Regions from separate parts of the Streptosporangium amethystogenes subsp. fukuiense genome, predicted to be linked through region 1. Evidence: riboswitches for the same ligand, from Rfam matches in the RefSeq annotation. Region 1 holds a riboswitch; each other region holds the start of a gene.
The links. A riboswitch is a leader RNA that binds a small molecule or an ion and turns the genes downstream of it on or off. The one in region 1 is predicted to bind cobalamin.

Region 1 (6,723 bases):
CGGGTCGCGCCGCTCCTCCTGCACGGCGCGCGGGACGCCGACATCGCGGTGGTCGAGGGGGTCATGGGCCTGTACGACGGCGCCGGGAGCGGGGACTCCGCCTCCACCGCGCACGTCGCCAGGCTGATCGGTGCGCCGGTGGTCCTCGTGGTGGACGCCGCGCGGCAGGGCAGGTCGGTGGCCGCGCTGGTGCAGGGCTTCGTCTCCTTCGACACCCGGGTCCGGCTGGCCGGGGTGATCCTCAACCGGGTCGGCTCGCCGCGGCACGAGGAGATCTGCCGCGCCGCGCTGGACGAGAGCGGCATCTCGGTACTGGGCGTGATCCCGCGGGTGGACGGGGTGGCGACCCCCTCCCGCCATCTCGGGCTGATCCCGGCGGCCGAGCGCAGCGGGGACGCGGTGGCGGCGGTGGAGCGGATGGGCGCCCTGGTCGCCGGCTCCTGCGACCTCGAAGGACTGGTGGCCCTGGCACGCTCGGCGCCACCGCTGCCCGCGCGCCCCTGGACCCCGTTCCTCTTCCCGGCGGTGACCGGGGCCGGCAGGCGGCCGGTGGTGGCCGTGGCGGGCGGGGCGGCGTTCACCTTCGGGTACGCCGAGCAGGTCGAACTGCTCGCGGCGGCGGGGGCCGAAGTGGTGACCTTCGACCCGCTCAGGGACGAATGCCTCCCCGACAACACCGGGGCGGTCGTCATCGGCGGCGGCTTCCCCGAGATGTACGCGGCGGAGCTGTCCGCCAACGAGCCGCTTCGCCGCCGGGTGGCCGCCTTCGACGGCCCGATCGTCGCCGAGTGCGCCGGGCTGCTCTACCTGGCGCGCGAGCTGGACGGCCATCCCATGTGCGGAAGGCTCGACATCACCGCGACGATGACCGGCGGGCTCACGCTGGGCTACCGCGACGCGGTGGCGACCGCCAAGTCCGTGCTCACCCGCGAGGGCGAGCGCTACCGGGGCCACGAGTTCCACCGCACGGCCACCGATCCCGGGCACGCGACGCCGCCGCTGTTCCGCTGGAGGGGCGCGGCCGACGGTTTCGCCGAGCCCCTGCTGGCCGCCTCCTACCTGCACCTGCACTGGGCCGGCAGCCCCGAGCTGGCCGAACGCCTGGTCGCGGCCATCGGCTGACCCGCCCCCACCCCGGGGCGGGTCAGCGGTCCTCCAGGTCGCCCTCGACGGTGAGGTACGCCTCCCGCAGGGCCGCCATGATCTCGGGGTCGGGGTGCTCCCACATCTTCCGGTCGGCCGCCTCGAGCAGCCGCTCGGCGATGCCGTGCAGCGCCCACGGGTTCGAGGCGGCCATGAACGCCCGGTTCTCCGGGTCCAGGACGTAGACGGCGGCCAGCCTGTCGTACATCCAGTCGGCCAGCACGCCCGTCGTGGCGTCGTAGCCGAACAGGTAGTCCACGGTGGCGGCCAGCTCGAACGCGCCCTTGTACCCGTGCCTGCGCATCGCCGCCAGCCAGTTGGGGTTGACCACCCGGGCACGGAAGACCCGCGCGGTCTCCTCGTGCAGGGTCCTGGTCCGCACCGCGTCCGGGCGGGTGCTGTCGCCCACGTACGCGGCGGGCGCCCGGCCGGTGAGCGCCCGCACGGTGGCGATCATCCCGCCGTGGTACTGGAAGTAGTCGTCGGAGTCGGCGATGTCGTGCTCGCGGGTGTCGACGTTCTTCGCGGCCACCGCGATCCGCCGGTAGGCGCTCTCCATGTCCTGCCGGGCCGGTGCCCCGTCGAGGTCGCGGCCGTAGGCGAAGCCGCCCCAGACCGCGTACACCTCGGCCAGGTCGGCGTCGTCGCGCCAGTTCCCGCTCTCCATCAGCGGCAGCAGGCCCGCACCGTAGGCACCCGGCCGGGAGCCGAAGATCCGCAGGGTGGCCCGCCGCTCGTCACCGTGCGCGGCCAGGTCGGCGTCGGCGTGCGCCCGCACGTAGTTCTCCTCGGCGGTCTCCGCGAGGCCCGCGACCAGCCGTACCGCGTCGTCCAGCATGGTGACGACGTGCGGGAAGGCGTCCCTGAAGAACCCGCTGATCCGGACGGTCACGTCGATCCTGGGCCGGCCGAGTTCGGCGAGCGGGACCGGTTCGAGGCCGCTGACCCGGCGGGACGCCTCATCCCAGACCGGCCGCACGCCGAGCAGCGCGAGCACCTCCGCCACGTCGTCGCCCGCCGTGCGCATGGCACTGGTGCCCCAGACCGACAGCCCGACGGAGCGCGGCCACTCACCGGTGTCGGAGCGGTACCGCTCCAGCAGGGAGTCGGCCATGGCCTGCCCGGTCTCCCACGCCAGCCTGCTGGGCACCGCCCGGGGATCGACGGAGTAGAAGTTCCGCCCGGTCGGCAGCACGTTGACCAGCCCGCGCAGCGGCGACCCGCTCGGCCCGGCGGGGACGTAACCGCCGTCGAGCGCGTGCAGCACCGCGCCGATCTCGTCCGTGGTCCTGGCGAGCCGGGGCACGATCTCCCCGGCCGCGAACCCGAGCACCTTCTCCACGGCGGCCAGGACCCCGGAGCCGCGGTCACCCCCGCCGGCCAGGACGGACGCGGTGACGGGGGAGACGGCGAACGGATCCCAGCCGCGCTCCTCCATGCCCTCGACGAGGGCGCGGGCCAGCGACTCGGCCTCGTCCACGCTCACCCTCGCGGCGCCGCCGTCCTCGGCCAGGCCGAGGGCCTCACGCAGGCCGGGGAGTGCCTCCTGACCGGCCCAGATCTGGCGGGCGCGGAGCATGGCCAGCACGAGGTCGACGCGGGCCTTCCCCTCGGGGGCGTCGCCGAGCACGTGCAGGCCGTCGCGGATCTGGACGTCCTTGACCTCGCAGAGCCATCCGTCGACGTGCAGCAGGAAGTCGTCGAACCCGCTGTCCTGCGGCCGGTCGTCGACGCCCAGGTCGTGGTCGAGCCTGGCGGCCTGGATCAGCGTCCAGATCTGCGCCCGGACGGCGGGCAGCTTGGCCGGGTCCATGGCCGCGATCGAGGCGTGCTCGTCCAGCAGCTGCTCCAGCCGGGCGATGTCGCCGTAGGTCTCCGCACGGGCCATCGGCGGCACCAGATGGTCGACCAGTACGGCGTGCGCCCGCCGCTTGGCCTGCGTGCCCTCACCGGGGTCGTTGACCAGGAACGGGTAGACCAGCGGCAGGTCACCGAGCGCCGCGTCGGGGCCGCAGGAGGCCGACATCCCCGCCGACTTGCCGGGCAGCCACTCCAGGTTGCCGTGCTTGCCGACGTGCACGATCGCGTGCGCGCCGAAGTCGTCGGCCAGCCACCGGTAGGCGGCCAGGTAGTGGTGGCTCGGCGGCAGGTCGGGGTCGTGGTAGATGGCGACCGGGTTCTCCCCGAAGCCGCGCGGCGGCTGGACCATCACCACGAGGTTGCCCGCGCGCAGCGCGGCCAGCACGATCTCGCCGTCCGGATCGCGGCTCCGGTCGACGAACGACTCGCCCGGCGGCGGCCCCCAGTGCGCCTCGACGCCGTGCCGCAGGTCCTCGGGCAGCGTCTCGAACCACGCCCGGTAGCGCGCGGCCGGGATCCGCACCGGGTTCGCGGCCAGTTGCTCCTCGGTGAGCCAGTTCCGGTCCTGGCCGCCCGCCGCGATCAGCGCGTGGATCAGCGCGTCGCCGTCCAGTTCCGCCACGCCGGGGAAACCGTCTCCGAGGTCGTACCCGGCCTCCGTCATGGCCGTGAGCAGCCTGACCACGCTGGCCGGTGTGTCCAGGCCGACCGCGTTGCCGATCCTGGAGTGCTTGGTCGGGTACGCCGACAGCATCACCGCGATTCGCCGTTCCGGTGCCCTGACGTGCCGGAGCAGACCGTGCCGTACCGCGATGCCGGCCACCCGCGAGGCCCGCTCGGGATCGGCCACGTACACGGTCAGACCCTCGTCGTCGACCTCCTTGAAGGAGAACGGCACGGTGATGATCCGCCCGTCGAACTCGGGGATCGCCACCTGGGAGGCCGCGTCGAGCGGGGACAGGCCGTCGTCGTTCTCCCGCCAGGCGTCCCTTCCCGTGGTCAGGCAGAGGCCCTGCAGGATCGGCACGTCCAGCTCGGCGAGCGCGCCGACGTCCCACGCGGAGTCGTCCCCGCCCGCCGAGGCGGTCGCCGGACGGGTGCCCCCGGCGGCGAGCACGGTGACCACCAGGGCGTCCGCGGCCCGGAGCGTGTCGAACAGGCCGGGCTCGGCGCTGCGCAGGGAACCGCAGTAGACGGGCAGGGCCTGGCCGCCCGCCTCCTCGATGGCCAGGCAGAGCGTCTCGACGAAGGCGGTGTTGCCCGCGACGTGGTGCGCGCGGTAGTAGAGCACTCCGATGACGGGGCCCTCGGTGCGTCGCGCGACACGTTCGAGGGGGCCCCAGCCCGGGGTGGGCGCGGGCGGTGCGAAGCCGTACCCGGTGAGCAGCGCCGTGTCGGAGAGGAAGGCGTGCAACTGGGCCAGGTTCGCCGGACCGCCGTGCGCGAGGTAGGCGTGCGCCTCGGCGCAGACCCCGCCGGGCACCGTGGACAGCTCCATCAGCTCGGCGTCGGGGGCCTGTTCGCCACCGAGGATCACGACGGGCCGCCGGTCGGCGAGCAGCGCGTCCAGCCCGTCCTGCCATGCCCGCCGGCCGCCGAGCAGCCGCACGACCACGAGGTCCGTGCCCTCGGTCAGCGCGGGCAGGTCCTCGGCGGACAGCCGCGCCGGGTTGCCGAGCCGGTAGTTCGCGCCGCTCGTCCGCGCGCTGAGCAGGTCGGTGTCGGAGGTCGACAGCAGCAGGACGGCGGGTGGCGCGGGCGGTGCGGCCGATCGTGGGGTGGGCGGCACGGAACGCATGCGGAAGTCCTCCCTCGGGGTCCTCGCCCCGGGTCGTCGTCATCGCGACGGCAGGAGTCTCCTGGCTCCCGGATCAACGCTCACCCCGGCCTTCCCGTCCGTTGCCGGACCGTGGCCTTCGGTGGGGTTCGCTCCCCGGTTACAGTGGCGGGACCGCGCCGGTTTCACACCGGCTTCCTCCCTGCGCCGTCGCCTAGGTCACACTATGCCAGGCGGACATCCGTAAAGAAATGGGAGCTACCATCCACTGCGTGTCAATAACCGACCCTCCCGGAAGAACCCGGGCCGACGCGTGTCCCGGAGCGCTCCAGGTGCACGCCGCGGCCGACGGCGGCCTGGCACGGATCAGGATTCCAGGCGGGGCGCTCACGGCGGGTCAGCTCCGCGTGGTCGCCGCCGCCGCCCGGGAGCTCGGATCCGGCGTGATCGAGCTGACCTCCCGGGCGAACCTCCAGGTGCGCGGCCTCCCGCCGCAGGACGGCGAGCCCCTTCCCGCCGTGCGTCCGGCACCCGGCGACGCGCGCGTTCCGGACGACGCTCGGCGGCCTTCCCCGGCATCCGACCTCGCCGTGCGGCTGGCCGCCGCCGGGCTGCTGCCGTCGGCCACGCATGAGCTGGTACGCAACATCGTGGCCTCACCCCTGGCCGGGCGGGCACCCGCGAGCCTGCTCGACGTCCGTCCGCTCGTGTCCCGGCTGGACGGGGAACTCCGCGCCCGGCCCGTGCTCGCCGACCTGCCCGGCCGGTTCCTCTTCGCGCTCGACGACGGCTCGGGCGACATGGCGGCCCTCGGCGCGGACGTCACACTGCTGCCGGTCGAACCGGTGGACGCCTCGGTGGACGACGTCTCCGAGGTGGCGCTGCTGCTCGCCGGTGCCGACCGGGGGCTGCGCGCACCCGTCTCCTCCGCCGTCACCGGCATGCTCGCGGTCGCCGAGGCGTTCCTGGCCGAGCGCGCCGAGCAGGGGTCGGGCGCGTGGCGGCTCGCCGAGCTGACCGACGGTCCAGGACGGGTCTCGGCCCGCGTTCTCGGGACGGAGCCGGCTCTCCGGCTGTCCGCCCCCGCCGTACGACGGGCGCGGACGGCGGGGGGAGGCACGGTCGGGGTCCTCGCACAGCGTGACGGAAGATCGGCCCTCACCGTTCTCGCCGCGCTCGGGCGGCTCACGGCGGCCCAGCTGGAGGCGCTCGCCCGGGCGGCCGAGCACGGCGGGGGAGAGGTCCGGGTGACGCCGTGGCGGACGATCGTCGTCCCCGACCTGCCGCCGCGGGAGGTCGACGGCCGGCGGGCGGCGCTCGCGGACGCGGGCCTGGTCGGCGACCCGGCGTCACCGTGGCTGGGCCTGACCGCCTGCGTCGGCCGGCCCGGATGCGCGAAGGCCCTCGCCGACGTCCACGCCGACGTCCACGCGGGTGTGCACGCGAACGGCGGCACCGGCTCCGAGTCCGGTGCGGGCGGTCCTGACGGCGTCCGCCCCCCGCGGAGCCGCACCCGTGCGCTTCCCGTGCACTGGTCGGGCTGCGAGCGGCGATGCGGACGCCCGCGCGGCCAGGTCGTGGACGTGGTCGCGACCGGAGACGGATACCGCGTCGAGGCGGACGGCGTGAGCCGTACGTTCGCCGACGCCGAGCAGACGAGCGCCGCGGTGGCGGCGACCAGAGAGGGAAAGTGATCGACTACATCAGGGACGGAGCGGAGATCTACCGCCGCTCCTTCGCCACCATCCGCGCGGAGACGGACCTCGGCGGCATGCCGCCGGGCGTCGCACAGGTCGCGGTCCGCATGGTGCACGCCTGCGGCATGGTCGACCTCGTCAACGACCTCGCGTGGTCGCCGGGAGTCGTCACGGCGGCGCGCGGGGCGCTGCGCGACGGCGCGCCCGTGCTGTGCGACGCCATGATGGTCGCCTCCGGCGTCACCA
Region 2 (6,723 bases), 2.8 Mb from region 1:
GGTAGAAGCCCAGGTCGATGGTGCGGTCGAGGAACCGCACGGCGGTGCGGACCGTCGCACGCAGCCGCGCCCAGTCGATCCCCTCTTCGGAACCCGGAGACAGGTGGGCGGCCAGGTTGATCGAGCCGAGGTTGCAGACCGCGGTCTCGGCGTCGCTGGTGACCTCAAGGATCTCGGTACAGAGGTTCGACAGATGGATGACGTTCTGGGGCCTGGCCGTCTGGTTGGAGGTCCGGTTGGCCGCGTCCTTGAAGGTCATCCAGCCGTTGCCGGTCTGCGCGAGTGTGCGCATCATCCGGCCGTACAGGGTGCGGGCGGGGAGCTGCGCGGTGAACCGGCCCTCGGCCTCGGCGGCCCGGTAGGCGTCGTCGAACGCGGCGCCGTACAGGTCGGTGAGGTGCGGGACCTCCTTGGGGTCGAACAGTGACCACACACCGTCGGCCTCGACCCGGCGCATGAACTCGTCGGGGATCCAGTTGGCCAGGTTCAGGTTGTGCGTGCGGCGGGCCTCCTCGCCGGTGTTGTCGCGCAGTTCGAGGAACTCCTCGACGTCGGCGTGCCAGGGCTCCAGGTAGACGCAGGCCGCGCCCTTGCGGCGGCCGCCCTGGTTGACCGCGGCGACGCTCGCGTCCAGGGTGCGCAGCCAGGGCACGATGCCGTTGGAATGGCCGTTGGTACCGCGGATCAGCGAGCCCCGCGAGCGGATCCGGCTCCAGGCGATCCCGATGCCCCCGGCGTACTTCGACAGCCGCGCGACCTGCCCGTAGCGCTCGTAGATGGCCTCCAGCTCGTCGCGGGGCGAGTCGAGCAGGAAGCACGAGGAGAGCTGGGGTCTGCGCGAGCCTGAGTTGAACAGCGTGGGCGAGCTGGGCAGGTAGGACAGGGTGGCCATGAGCGCGTACAGCTCGGCGGCCTCCTCGACGGTCTCGGACAGGCCGCAGGCCACCCGGAGGAAGAAGTGCTGCGGGCGCTCCAGCACCTTGCGGGTGCGCGGGTGACGCAGCAGGTAGCGGTCGTAGACGGTACGCAGCCCGAAGTACTCGAATCTGGCGTCGGCGTCCGGCTCGATGAGCGCGTCCAGGACCCCGGCATGGGCGGCCACGAACTCCGCGAGCCCGTCGGCGATCAACCCCGCCTCGTGCGTCGCGGCGACCGACTCGGAGAAGCCGCGGACGCCGTGCTCGGCGGCCTCGTCGGCGATCAGCTCGGCCAGCAGCGCGGCGGCGACTTTGGAGTTCTCGGGGTCGGTGATCACTCGGGCGGCGGCCTCGTCGATGGCCTGCCTGCGATCGACCGGCGCGTTCCCCGCGCTCTCCGCCGCCGTCTCCGCCAATACCTGTGTCACGTGGTGTCCCTCGCTCGCTCGAACTTCCCCCTGTGGCTCCGCCGGAGGGGCACGCGTCCGCGAGCGATCCCGGGCACGCCGGACCGCCTCGTTCCGCGGGCCCTCCCACGAGGCCCTGGACAATCACGTCACCGGCAGGTCTTCGGACTCACGGGCGCCCTGCGCGTGCCTACCGGCCGTCGCTTCCCGGGCATGGTTCACCCAGTGCTCACATGACGGCTTTCGTTCCCGTTCACCGCTGCGGGGCAGTCCCGGAATCTCACCGGGTTCCCTCTTGCCTCGCCCCTCCCGGGGCGAACCAGCAACGAGCAGGATCCTACATCTAGGGGCGTCTGACGCAACTACCCCAACAAGTTGTGTCGGAAGACTTCAGCAGTCCGAGCTCGTGGAGCACCCCGCGGGTGCGGGCCGTCTCGGTGAAGAGCCACTGACGGAACTCGTCACCGCTGAGGTAGACCCGGCTCCATCCATTGGCCGCGCACAGGGCGCGCCAGCGCGGCGCGGCGTCGATCCTGTCACACAGGGCGATCGCGGCGTCCCGGTCCGCCTGGCCCATGCCCTTGGGTCCCAGCAGGCCGCACCAGTCGCTGTACTCCAGCCGGACCTCGACCTCCAGGAGCGTCGGCGCGTCGATCCCGTCGAGCCGGCTGCCCGAGGAGACCACCAGGGGACGCAGGCGGCCCGCGGCGATCTCGGGTCGCAGGGCGCGGGCCGACCCCAGCAGGGCCGCGACCCGTCCGACCTGGAGCGCCTCGGCCGCGTCCTCGGCACCGTGGAACCCCGCGTACTCCAGCAACCGGGTGTCCACCCCGAGGCACTTGCCGATCATGCCGTAGAGCACGTGGTCGGAACCGCCCTCCGGCCGGCCGCCGACCGTCAGCGCCGCCGGGGTGCGGCGCAGCTCCGCGGCGAAGTCCTCGAAGGTGCGCAGCCGGGAGTCCGAGGGGACGACCAGGACCGTCCAGTCGCCGACCAGGCGGGCGAGGGGGGTGGTGGCGTCCACCACCGCGGCGGTGTTGGCGATCTCCGCGGCCGTCACCATCGGCATCGCGGCGACGAGCAGCCTGCCCTCGCGCGCGAACGAGCCGCGCACGGCGCCGAACGCGTCACGCGGGACGGAACCCAGGGGCCCCGGCCGCTCGACGGCCATGGCGGAGCGTGCCAGCCCCGACAGGACCAGGACGGAGGCGAGCCTGCCCGCGATCCCGTCCCAGCCGTGGCCGTCGGCGGTGGGTTCGAGGATGCTCAGGCGGCCCACGGCCGAGTCGGCGGAGTCACCGTTCAGGTCGCAGCCCGCGACGACCATGGCACCCGCGACCAGCGCGAAAAACCTCCTACGGCGCATAAGCGCCCCTTCCCCCAAGAACCCCCTATACCATAGGTTACCGCCTTATCGCTATCTGTTACCAGTCGGGGGTCGCCGCGCCCCCGGCCGGGGCGACCACCGTCGGCGGCCGCCCCGGGAGCCCTCTCACTCCACCGTGACGCTCTTGGCCAGGTTGCGGGGCTTGTCGACGTCCCGCCCCAGCGCCACGGCGGCGTGGTAGGCGAAGAGCTGAAGCGGGATCGACAGCAGGATCGGGTCCAGCTCGATCTCGTTCCTGGGCACCACCACGCAGTCGTCGGCCAGCTTGAGGTCCACCGCGCGGTGACCGACCATGAGCACCCGGCCGCCCCGGGCGCGGATCTCACCCAGCGTGGTGAGGTTCTTGTCCAGCAGCTCGTCGTCGGGGACGATCGCCACGGTCGGCATGTCCGGGCCGATCAGCGCCAGCGGCCCGTGCTTGAGCTCGCTGGCCGGGTACGCCTCGGCGTGCACGTAGGAGATCTCCTTGAGCTTCTGTGCGCCCTCGCGGGCCACCGGATACCCCCGGACCCGGCCTACGAACATCATGCTCGGCGCCTCGGCGTACTTCTTCGCCAGCTCCTGGAGCTGCGGCTCCAGCGCCAGGATCTCCTTGATCTGGTCCGGCAGCCTCCGCAGGCCCTCGCAGATCCGGCGGCCGTCGGCGGGAGACAGGTCCCGCACCCGGCCGAGGTGCAGCGCGAGCAGCGCGAAGGCCACGGCGGTCGAGGTGAACGCCTTCGTGCTCGCCACCGAGACCTCGGGACCCGCGTGCAGGTAGACGCCGCCGTCGCACTCGCGGGCGATCGCGCTGCCCACGGTGTTGACGATGCCGAGCACCCGGCCGCCCTTGCGCTTGAGCTCCTGGACGGCGGCGAGGGTGTCATAGGTCTCCCCCGACTGGCTGATCGCCACGTACAGGGTGTCCGCCTCCACCACCGGGCTGCGGTAGCGGAACTCGCTGGCCGGCTCCGCGTCGGCCGGGATGCGCGCCAGCTCCTCGATGAGCTGCGCGCCGATCTGGCCCGAGTAGTACGCGGAACCACAGCCGATGATCTTCACCCGACGGAATGAGCGGGTCTCCCGCGCGTCCATGTTGAGGCCGCCCAGGTGGGCGATGTGGAAGCGGTCGTCCAGACGCCCGCGAAGCGTCCTGGCCACGGTGTCGGGCTGCTCGGAGATCTCCTTGAGCAGGTAGTGCTCGTAGCCGCCCGTGTCGTAGTGCCCCGCCTCCCAGTCGACGGTCAGCGTCTCCTTGGCCGTCTCCCGCGCGTCGCTGGCGAAGGTGTTGAACCCGTCCGCCTTGAGCACGGCGATCTCGCCGTCCTCCAGGTGGACCACCTGGCGGGTGTAGCGGACCAGCGCGGCGACGTCGGAGGCGGCGAACATCTCCTTCTCCCCGATGCCCAGCACGATGGGGCTCCCGTTGCGGGCCACCACCACCTCACCGGGGCGCTCGGAGTCGATCACCGCGATGCCGTACGTGCCGACGACCCGCTTGAGCGCGGTCCGGACGGCCTCCTCCAGAGAGTCGGACTCCTTGACCGTACGAGCGATCAGGTGCGAGAGCACCTCGGTGTCGGTCTCCGACAGGAAGATCGCGCCGTCGGCCTCCAGCTTGGCGCGCAGCTCGTCGGCGTTCTCGATGATGCCGTTGTGCACGACGGCGATGCGCTCGTCGCCGGACAGATGAGGATGGGCGTTGACGTCGCTGGGCGCGCCGTGGGTGGCCCAGCGGGTGTGGCCGATGCCCAGCCCGCCCTTGAACCGCGCGGGCACGACCGCCGCCAGGTCGGCCACCCTGCCTTTGACCTTGCGCATCTTCAGGCCCTTGTTGGAGACCACCACCCCGGCCGAGTCGTAACCTCGGTATTCAAGACGCTGCAGACCCTCCAGCAGGATGGGTGCCGCGTCCTTGGGCCCTACATAGGCCACGATTCCACACATGTAACCGTTCCTTATCCGTAGACAATCCGGCGCAGCTGACGCAGGGAGAGTTCAGGTGCGGCGACACGGCGTACCGCCAGCTCGGCGATCAGCCTGGGGAAGATCTCGTCATTGACCAGCCCTCTCCCCTTGAGCTCCGCGTGACGCCGCCTGACGAAATCCTCAACGGGTTCGGAGAAGTAGGCCAGCACATCGGCGACGACTCGCGCCGCCTCCCCCGGGCCGAGCGCGCTCGTCCGGGTCAGGTGAGTGATCAGATCCTCATACGGATGCCGTGTCGTGGGCACAGAGCAGGACCATACGCATCCGGGAGAGAGCACACCAAGTTTTCTGCCCGATTTCGGGCAGAGAATCTCCACAATGCCGCAACCCCGCCACAACGCGCGACAATCGGCAATCTCTGATAACTCTAAGTAGCCATCAGAGGGGGAGGAACCATCATGCGCCGTCTGCCGGGGATCACCGTCGTCACCGCTCTCGCCGTACTGGTCTCGGCCGTCCCGGCACAGGCGGCGTACCCGGGGGATCGGCCGACCTGGCCCCGGAAGCGCCCGGCACCCGCCACGGCCGCGGCCTCCCCCGGCGCTGTCGCCGGCCCGTCGTCATCGGCGGGGACGGGTGCGCGGTCCGGCAGACAGGCCGCCTTCGCGAAGGCGGCGCGGACGTACGGGGTACCGGAGAGCGTGCTGCTCGCGGTCTCCTACCTGGAGTCCCGCTGGGAGGGCCACCGCGGGCTGCCCAGCGTCTCCGCCGGTTACGGCCCGATGCATCTGGTCGACGGCCGGGCCAGGCCGGGTCGGCCCCACGGTGTCGGCGAGGACCCGCGCGGCGACGAGACCCGGCCACGCGTGATCGCCCTTCCGACCACCGCGGCGGCGCCACCCCGGGACACCCTGCGACGGGCCTCGGAACTGACCGGCCTGCCCCTCCGCCGACTGCGCGAGGACCCCTCCGCCAACATCATGGGCGGTGCCGCACTGCTCGCCGACTACCGGCGCCGCACCGGCGGGAGCCCCGACGCCGGCCCGGCGGGCTGGTACGGCGCGGTGGCCCGCTATCCCGGCGTACCGGAGGAGGGCGCCGTGGGGACGGAGGCGGCACGGTCCTTCGCCGACGAGGTCTACGCGACGATCCGGGCCGGTGCCGCGCGGGTGACCGATGACGGCGAACGGGTGGTACTGCCCGCGACGCCGGGCCTCCCCACGCTGCGGGCACCACTCTCCGAACCGCCCGCTCCGATGGCACAGCGCCGCGCGCACGGCCCCACCCCCACCCCCACGCCCGAACCCGTCACGGACATCGTCGTGAAACCCGCGACGGAGCCTGCCACGAAGATCACCACTGTGCTCGCCTCGGCCCCCTCCCCCCTGCCCACGGTGATGCCGGCGGCCCTCGCGGCGGCTCCCGCCGCGGGAAGCATCGCGGGAACCACCGCAGGAACCACTGCGGGAACCACTGCGGGAACCACCGTGGGGCCCGACTGCCCGAGGAACGTCTCCTGCGAGTGGCTCCCCGCCGTCTACCGACGGCTCAAGGGCGGCGGCTACGGCAACCATGACCGCTCCGACGGCCCCCGGAAGATCGACTACATCGTGATCCACGACGGCGAGACGAGCTACGACGCGATGACCCGCCTGGTCAGGAACCCCGAATACCTGAGCTGGCACTTCACCATCCGCTCCAGCGACGGCCACATCGCCCAGCACCTACGGGCCAGGGACATCGGCTGGCACGCCGGAAACTGGTACGTCAACTCCCGCTCCATCGGCCTGGAACACGAGGGCTATCTGGCCAGGGGCGGATCCTGGTTCACCGAGGCGATGTACCGGGCCTCGGCCAGACTGGTACGCCACCTCGCGGCCAAGTACGACGTCCCTCTGGACCGGGCGCACATCCTGGGACACGACAACGTGCCGGGCACCACCCCGGAGACCGTGAGCGGCATGCACGACGACCCCGGCCCGTACTGGGACTGGAGCCACTACTTCGAACTGCTCGGCAGCCCGCTGCGCGCCTCCGGCGGTGACGCCGCGCGCTCGGTGCTGATCAAACCCGACTACGGCACCAACAGCCCGAACTTCACCGG
Region 3 (6,723 bases), 1.7 Mb from region 1:
CGAACTGTTGGGCCATGGAGCTGGCCGCGCCCGCGCTGCCCGGTAGTCCGGCCTTGGTGGGCAGGTCTCCGTAGGAGCGCCCCGCGACGGTGACGGGACGGGTGCGGGTCAGGGCGTTGCGGGTGCAGTTGATGTAGGTGTCGCCGTTGGCCTTCGCAGGCTCGTAGTAGGTGTAGGAGTAGGCCTCCTGCGGGGTGAAGGAGCAGGTGCCGGGCGCGCTCGCGCAGTGGTTGACGGCGTCGGCGACCGGCCTGCGGTCGTTGCCGTAGAAGGCCTGGGAGGCCGGCAGCGCGCTCTTCGGGATGGTCTTGTCCACCGGTGGCGGGATCTGGGCCGCCCGCACATTGGCGATCAGGGGGCCGCAGTCGCCTCTGGCGTTGTCGGTGGCGGGTACTTGGGAGGTGAAGGTGAGCAGCGGCTCGTGCTCGCTGGCGGTGAAGGTGTAGGTCTGGCCGGTGCGCCAGACACCGGTGCCCAGGACGTTGGGTTTCTTGTCCGGGTCCGGGGCGGTGGTCCGGGCGCCGGCCTGGCCGCCGTCGCCCTCGACGGTGTAGGCCTGGCCCTGGGTAAGGGCCGCCGGGGTGCAGGCGGCGGCCACACCGGGGCTGTCGTCGAAGGTGACGGTGACCTGGGCGCCCGCGCGCACACCGCGCAGCCGCTGCTTGAAGGAGTGGGTGGTGGCGTTCGGCAGGCGAAGCATGACGGCCGTCTTGCCGTCGGGGTGGCCTGAGACGGTGCCTGCGTAGCGGGCGACGCCGTAGGATGTGCCGGCTCCATTGGTCGAGCCGACAGACCAGCCCTGGACAGCTGCCCAGTTCGGGCCGGTGCCGGTGAAGGCGGGCAGGGCGAAGTCGCCGTTGATGACGGTGACTGGCTTGGTATCGGGCCCTGTGGTCTGCGCGGATGCTGCGGCAGGGGCGAGCTGGGTGGCGTGTGCGGGCTGTGCCGCCAGGCCCAGGCCCAACAACAGTGCGCCGGCGACGGCGGCCCTGACGGGAGTGTGTGGTGACGTCATGATGATCTCCACGAAAAAAGGGGTGCTCAGGCGGGGCGGTCAGGAACGCCCGGCGGCGAGCACGGTGCATTGCCTCAGCCGCGCGCCTTGCGGCAGCGCGGGAAGGATCGTTGAGCGATCAGCCCTGCGGAATCCGCGATTGACGGTGTCTTCCACGGCGGTCTTGCTCGCGGGCCGCAACCGGTCGCAGGTGTCGCCCGGCACGGTGAAGGTGTCGGCGACGAAGGTGCTGGTGTTCACGGTCGAGGGGCCGTCGACCGTGACGTTGCGCACCTGCAGGCCGCCGATGGTGATCTTTCCCGCGACCCGCTGCATGGCGGAGCTGGCCCCAAAAACCAGGGCGTCGCCCGAGCGGACGGTGGTGGTGTACTGGGTCGCCTCGGTGTTCTCGGTGGTCCAGCTGCGCTGGTAGTGGAGCTTGAAGGCGCCCTCGAAGGCGCCCTTGGCGCCGAGCGAGCCCGCCAGCTTTCCGCTGCCGTTCGCCCCTCCTTTGGCACTGAACGCCGCGTATGGCCCTTGCTGGGTGTTGGGTGTGGTGAAGGTCCCGCTACCTTCTCCCGACACCCCTGCGGAGACCTCGCCGGAGGCGTTGACCTGCCCCTCGACCGAGATGTTGCCGGTTATCTCACCACCGAGGTTATCTGTGCTGCCGGTACGCAAGGTGACCTGGCGTTCCACGGTGATCGGGTCCTTGGTGCAGTTGATGACCGCGTTGCCCAGGGACTTCACGGCACTGTAGTACTCACCGGAAGCCTGTGAGTCGATACGGAAGCGGCAGGCGCCGGGATTTTCCGCGCACCGCCTGACCGCCTCGTCCACTGATGGCAGCGGCTTGTCGCCGTCGAAGGCCCGGGCGACAGGAACGTCGGGCACACCGGGTGCGGGGGTGGCCAAGGCGGTCGCCGGAACGAGCGCGACCAGGACGGCGGTGAAAACCATCGGTGTCCAACGAAGAGGAGAGTTCACGGCGGTCATGGGTTCATCAGCTCGCAGACACCGGTCAGCTGGGAGAAGTCAGGGGAGTTGCGCAGTGCGGCAGGCAGGCCCGCGGCGAACTCGTCACACGCTTCGGCGATGGCGGATGCGGCGTTGTCTGAGGGTGCGGGCCGGAAGTTGGCCAGCGCCTGCCGGGTGTCGTCGAGGTCCTTGCGCTGCTGGCCGCCGTCGCCGATGAGGTTCTCCATGCACTGCTTGGAGGTCGGAGGGCATTCCTCCACCTTCTTCTTGGCCTCGGCGATGTCCTCCTTGGCCTTGGCCGTGTCCTTCTTGGTCTCTTCTCGGTCGGCGTCGACGCCGCCGCGTTCCTCCTGGGCGCCGCACGGTTTCGGCTGCCCGTTGGGGCAGGTTTCCTCCTTGGGAGGATCCGCCTGAAGCACGGGGGAGGTGACGGCCATGGCCGCGGGGACAGGGGCGCAGGCGATTGCCAATGCCGAGGTGAGCATGACGAAGAAGCCAGATATGCGGATGTGGTGCATGTTCCTCTTCCTGCGGACAAACGAATCAGGGTGCGCGCATCAACGAGACGCATGCAAAAAGTAGCGATCCGAATACGCAAAGCAAGATTGCCACGCCTGGCGTGTCCCTGATCAGAGGCGTCGCCGCTTTCCAGTCCGCCAGCACTCGGCGAAGTGTCACACAGATCCTGAGCACGATCTGTCGCGCAGATCATGAGACCTGACAACGATCTCTTGGAGCGAGTTGCCGAATTGTTCTTATAGGGGTCAAGGACCCGGCCCGGCCCGGCCACAATCGCAAGCGGTGAGGTGATCAACTATCGTACTCTCGGCGAACTGTTGCGAGGTGCCTTGCGGTCGCGAGGAGAATCGGGAAGCCGGTGTGATTCCGGCACGGGCCCGCCGCGGTGACCGGGAAGCCGCCGTCCACGTGCGAAGCACAGCCACTGGCTCGTAAGGGCTGGGAAGGCGGGCGGTCAGGCGTTGATCCGGGAGTCCGAAGACCGGCCTCGCGCCCATCGCCCCGCCAGGGGCACGACGCAGCGGGAGCCTGCCCATGAACAGCCAGCTTTACGATGTCATTCACCGCCGCCGCGACGTGCGAGGCCAGTTCACCGGCGGACCCGTGCCGGACGAGGTGCTGCACCGCGTGCTGTCGGCGGCTCACGCCGCCCCCAGCGTCGGGCTGTCCCAGCCGTGGGACTTCGTCGTGGTGCGCGACGCCGAGATCCGCAGCGCCTTCCACGACCACGTCCAGCACGAGCGGGCGACCTTCGCCGCCACCCTCGATGACGAGGCCGCCCGGCGGTTCGCCCAGATCAAGATCGACGGGGTGCGCGAGTCGACGCTGTCCGTCGTGGTCACCTATGACCAGGACAGGGGCGGTCCCGCGGTGCTCGGCCGCCACGCCATCGCCGACGCCGGCCTGTACTCGGTGTGCCTGGCCATCCAGAACCTGTGGCTGGCCGCGACCGCCGAACGGCTCGGCATCGGCTGGGTGTCGTTCTACCGTGAGCCTTTTGTGCGGGACCTGCTCGGTATCCCCGTTCAGATCCGTCCGGTCGCGTGGCTGTGTCTCGGTCCCGTCACCCACCTCGAAGAGGCCCCTGATCTGGAACGGCACGGATGGCGGCGACGGCGCCCGCTGGCCGCCGCCATCCATCACGACCAATGGGGGACGAGCGGCCTCGGCCACCGTTAACTCACCCAACCTGACGCCACCATCTACAAGGGGTTCCGGTAGTAATTGCTGTGAATCCAACGATGTCGCCGCTGATCTGCGGAGACTCCTTGGCAACATGATCATGTGGATGGCGGGTCAAGCTCTATCTACGCAGGCAGACCCATATCCGTTGTATTTTCCGCGATTACTACGGGGACCCCCATAGGGGTCAAGGGGCGGCCCCACGGCCGCGCGGCCCGCCGCGCGGCCGGGACCGGCCTGGAGGCCGGTCCCGGCCGCCGCCGCCACGCGCGCTCGGTCCCGCTCACCGGGGCCGCCCAACCCAGCAACGTCAGAGCGACAGCATTCCGCGGTAGTGCCAGATCCAGGGATCGGCGTCCTGGAGCGGCTCCTACACCGCCCGACGCTCCTCACCGGGGACGACCATGTACGCCCCGGTCTCCAACGCCCCGGTCTCCAACGCCTCGTCCGCCAGCACCATCGGCCCGGGTACCGTCGCCCCGCCCAAAGGACCACCCGGCAAGGTCACCTCTCGCATGGCCCCGCCCCTGACTCGCGGACCCCGGCCATGTCCCCGACTTCGAGGGATCGTGGCGAGGCCGTGACGATCGCCCGTCGGGGTTGCGACCGTAGATGGCGTGCTTCTCCCGAACACGGCCCCAGCCCCAAAGTAGGTCTATGTGCGCGGGTCATCGGGCTTCTAAGAAGATCGTTTTCTCGGAAGCGACCCCAAGCGGAAATGACCACTGCTTCGGAGAACACACATAACGCAAGGGTGAAAGCCCAGCTCGGCACTTCCGAAAACAGAGCCGTGCCGCTACTTGGCGGCCGGGGACACGTTCGGGAGGAGCGGGCCAGGTCGGAAAGAGCTCCTTGATCGCTTTCCGGTGAACTTGGCCGGGTGTACGGCATCATGTCCGTTGTGGATCTTTCCAGGCGTCCTGGGCTGCGCATCGCGGCTGCGGCCGCCACTTTGTTGTTCACCCTGGGTGGCTTCGACCAGTTGAAGATGCCTGCGCTGCCGATGCCCGCGGACGCGGCGGCCTCGGCCGAGGAGATCGCCGAGCGACTGCGGGACCGTCTGGACGACGAGGTCTTCGAGAGCTTCTTGCCGGACCTCACCTTCGCCCCCTTCGCGATGAGCCTGGACACGCCCCTCCTGCACTGGTGCTGGCCGGAGCAGAAGCAGGGCATCGAGGCGCGGCTGCCGCCTGAGGGCGTGCCCGCCTACACCGGCGAGCTGCACGCTCCGGAGGTGGCCGATCCGCTGGAGGTACGGTTCTGGATCACTTCACCCGATCAGGCGAGCCGCTTGGTCGCGGCGACCCGGCGCGGCGCCGAGGAGTGTGGCCGCCGCCCTCGGGAGGGCGATGCGATCAGTGACGTGGCCGATTTCGATCGCTGGGGGTGGCACGGGGTGCGGGTCCTGGTCACCACGGAGAGCTGGACGGAGTACGGCGACTCGGGCGCCAGGGTGACGATCGTGGCCGCACGCGGCGCGCTGCTGGCCGAGGTGTCGTGGGCCTGGGCGTTCGAGGCAGGCGGCAGGCCGGGCCAGAGCCCGCTGCTCCAGGGCACCGAGGCGGCGGCGTCCGTGCTGGCCGCCGTGGGCGGCGCCCCCTCCGCGCCCGCCCCGGCCGGCGTCACCTCGCGGGCCACCTCGACCATGATGGCCGCGGCCCTGCCTCCGCCGTCCGTCTACGGCAAGGACATGAGGCCGTGGCCCGACCCTGTTGGTCTCTTGCATGATCTGGTCTGCCCGTCGGGTTTCGACGAGAACGTGCACGGCGGTGCTCCGGCCATCACGCGCCGTCTGATCGGCGAGGTCTCCATCCGTGAGGACGTGCTGTTCCTGGCCGACGAGCAGAGCGCCGAACAGGCACGCATCCGGCCGATCCTCCGGGCCCGTTGGGGCGTCTCGACTGGCAAGGGGGTGAAGCCCTGCGACTCCGACGACGCGCTGTCCTACAGCATCGACCGCCGCCTCGAGCCCTTCACCAGGGGTTCTTGGACAGGAGAGATCGAGGCTTTCGCCGTGCGGCGCCCTGGCTCGCAGCGCCGTCCTGCCCGTCACGACTCCGTGGCGCACATCGCCGTGGCCGTGCGCCACGGCTCCACCATGGTCTATCTCCGCTGGCAGGGACCGGCAGGGGCCGCCCCGGCCGCTGCCCTGCGCAGGGGCCGCGCCGCCCTCACCGATACCCTCGACCTCCTGCCTAGGGCTGGGAACTGAATACGTGAGAAAGGGGCCATGACCCGATCTTGGTAGTGCTTCCCCGCAGGTCGACGCCGGTTTCTGGTCAGGTAATGCTGCGCGGGTGAGAAGCTCAGGGACTGATGGCCAGGACCTGCAGTTTCGTGTTCGCGGCCTCATGAACCTCAGGTGTCAGGGGATCGGCAGTCAACTCCCGCAGACGCAAGCGGACTGCGGCCGTATCTGGCGCTGCCTCACACGCGCGCTGCTGAACCGTTGGCTCGCAATCGTCAAGTCCCTCGACCATGACGGCTTCGGCTTCATGCGGCGTACATCCCCGAAGCCCGTCCAGGAACGCTTCCCGGGCAAGTGAATGAACCGTGCCTTCCCACGCGGCCATGAGCTCGCTCGCGGCTTCATGGATCCCCAACCGGCCCAGGCCTCGTGCTGGAACCTCGGCAGCGCACCATTCCCCAGCGACGACTGTGCGGTGCAACGCGGCCAGCAACACCGGCGCATCGCCCCGGTCACCGACCTCTGCCAAGACACGCTCCCCGAACGCGACGAGTGTGTCGTCGCCGCTGCCGATCCACGTGCGGGCGCGTGGCAGCGCGTCTGGCCCAAGGTGGTGGAGCGCCTGTGGGATACCCGGCAGCCACCCGGCCGCGTTGCGTAGGCCGGGGTCTTCGGCGAAGTCGAAGACGATGCGATCGCCGCGCCTACCCAGTTCCTCCAGCGCCCGCCGCCGCTCGGAGCCGCCGGCAGCGACAAGCCCGATCAGGTCTTCGTTGTCGATGGCGACGATTTCGGGTCGTGTGTCGCGCCTGGCCGGTCCGGGTGAACGGGAGGCCTTGAGCTCGTCGATGATTCGCCGGAC

Region 2: it holds a riboswitch for cobalamin, as region 1 does, so the genes downstream of both, ACFQVD_RS04095 (ribonucleoside-diphosphate reductase subunit alpha) here and cobN (cobaltochelatase subunit CobN) in region 1, are expected to answer to the same signal.
Region 3: it holds a riboswitch for cobalamin, as region 1 does, so the genes downstream of both, bluB (5,6-dimethylbenzimidazole synthase) here and cobN (cobaltochelatase subunit CobN) in region 1, are expected to answer to the same signal.

Annotation. Positions count from the first base shown of each region.
Region 1 is NZ_JBHTEE010000001.1:3,800,688-3,807,410, reverse strand. Features, by position in the region: gene ACFQVD_RS16020 (cobyrinate a,c-diamide synthase) at 1-1,122, shown strand, start outside; gene cobN (cobaltochelatase subunit CobN) at 1,145-4,801, opposite strand; cobalamin riboswitch at 4,837-5,038, opposite strand; gene ACFQVD_RS16010 (precorrin-3B synthase) at 5,053-6,474, shown strand; gene ACFQVD_RS16005 (precorrin-8X methylmutase) at 6,471-6,723, shown strand, end outside.
Region 2 is NZ_JBHTEE010000001.1:961,100-967,822, reverse strand. Features, by position in the region: gene ACFQVD_RS04095 (ribonucleoside-diphosphate reductase subunit alpha) at 1-1,345, opposite strand, end outside; cobalamin riboswitch at 1,462-1,663, opposite strand; gene ACFQVD_RS04090 (tripartite tricarboxylate transporter substrate-binding protein) at 1,668-2,690, opposite strand; gene glmS (glutamine--fructose-6-phosphate transaminase (isomerizing)) at 2,817-4,625, opposite strand; gene ACFQVD_RS04080 (hypothetical protein) at 4,649-4,924, opposite strand; gene ACFQVD_RS04075 (N-acetylmuramoyl-L-alanine amidase) at 5,078-6,723, shown strand, end outside.
Region 3 is NZ_JBHTEE010000001.1:2,090,674-2,097,396, reverse strand. Features, by position in the region: gene ACFQVD_RS08985 (hypothetical protein) at 1-1,015, opposite strand, end outside; gene ACFQVD_RS08980 (hypothetical protein) at 1,055-1,954, opposite strand; gene ACFQVD_RS08975 (hypothetical protein) at 1,987-2,490, opposite strand; cobalamin riboswitch at 2,797-2,995, shown strand; gene bluB (5,6-dimethylbenzimidazole synthase) at 3,026-3,670, shown strand; gene ACFQVD_RS08965 (hypothetical protein) at 4,044-4,190, opposite strand; gene ACFQVD_RS08960 (hypothetical protein) at 4,575-5,885, shown strand; gene ACFQVD_RS08955 (hypothetical protein) at 5,980-6,723, opposite strand, start outside.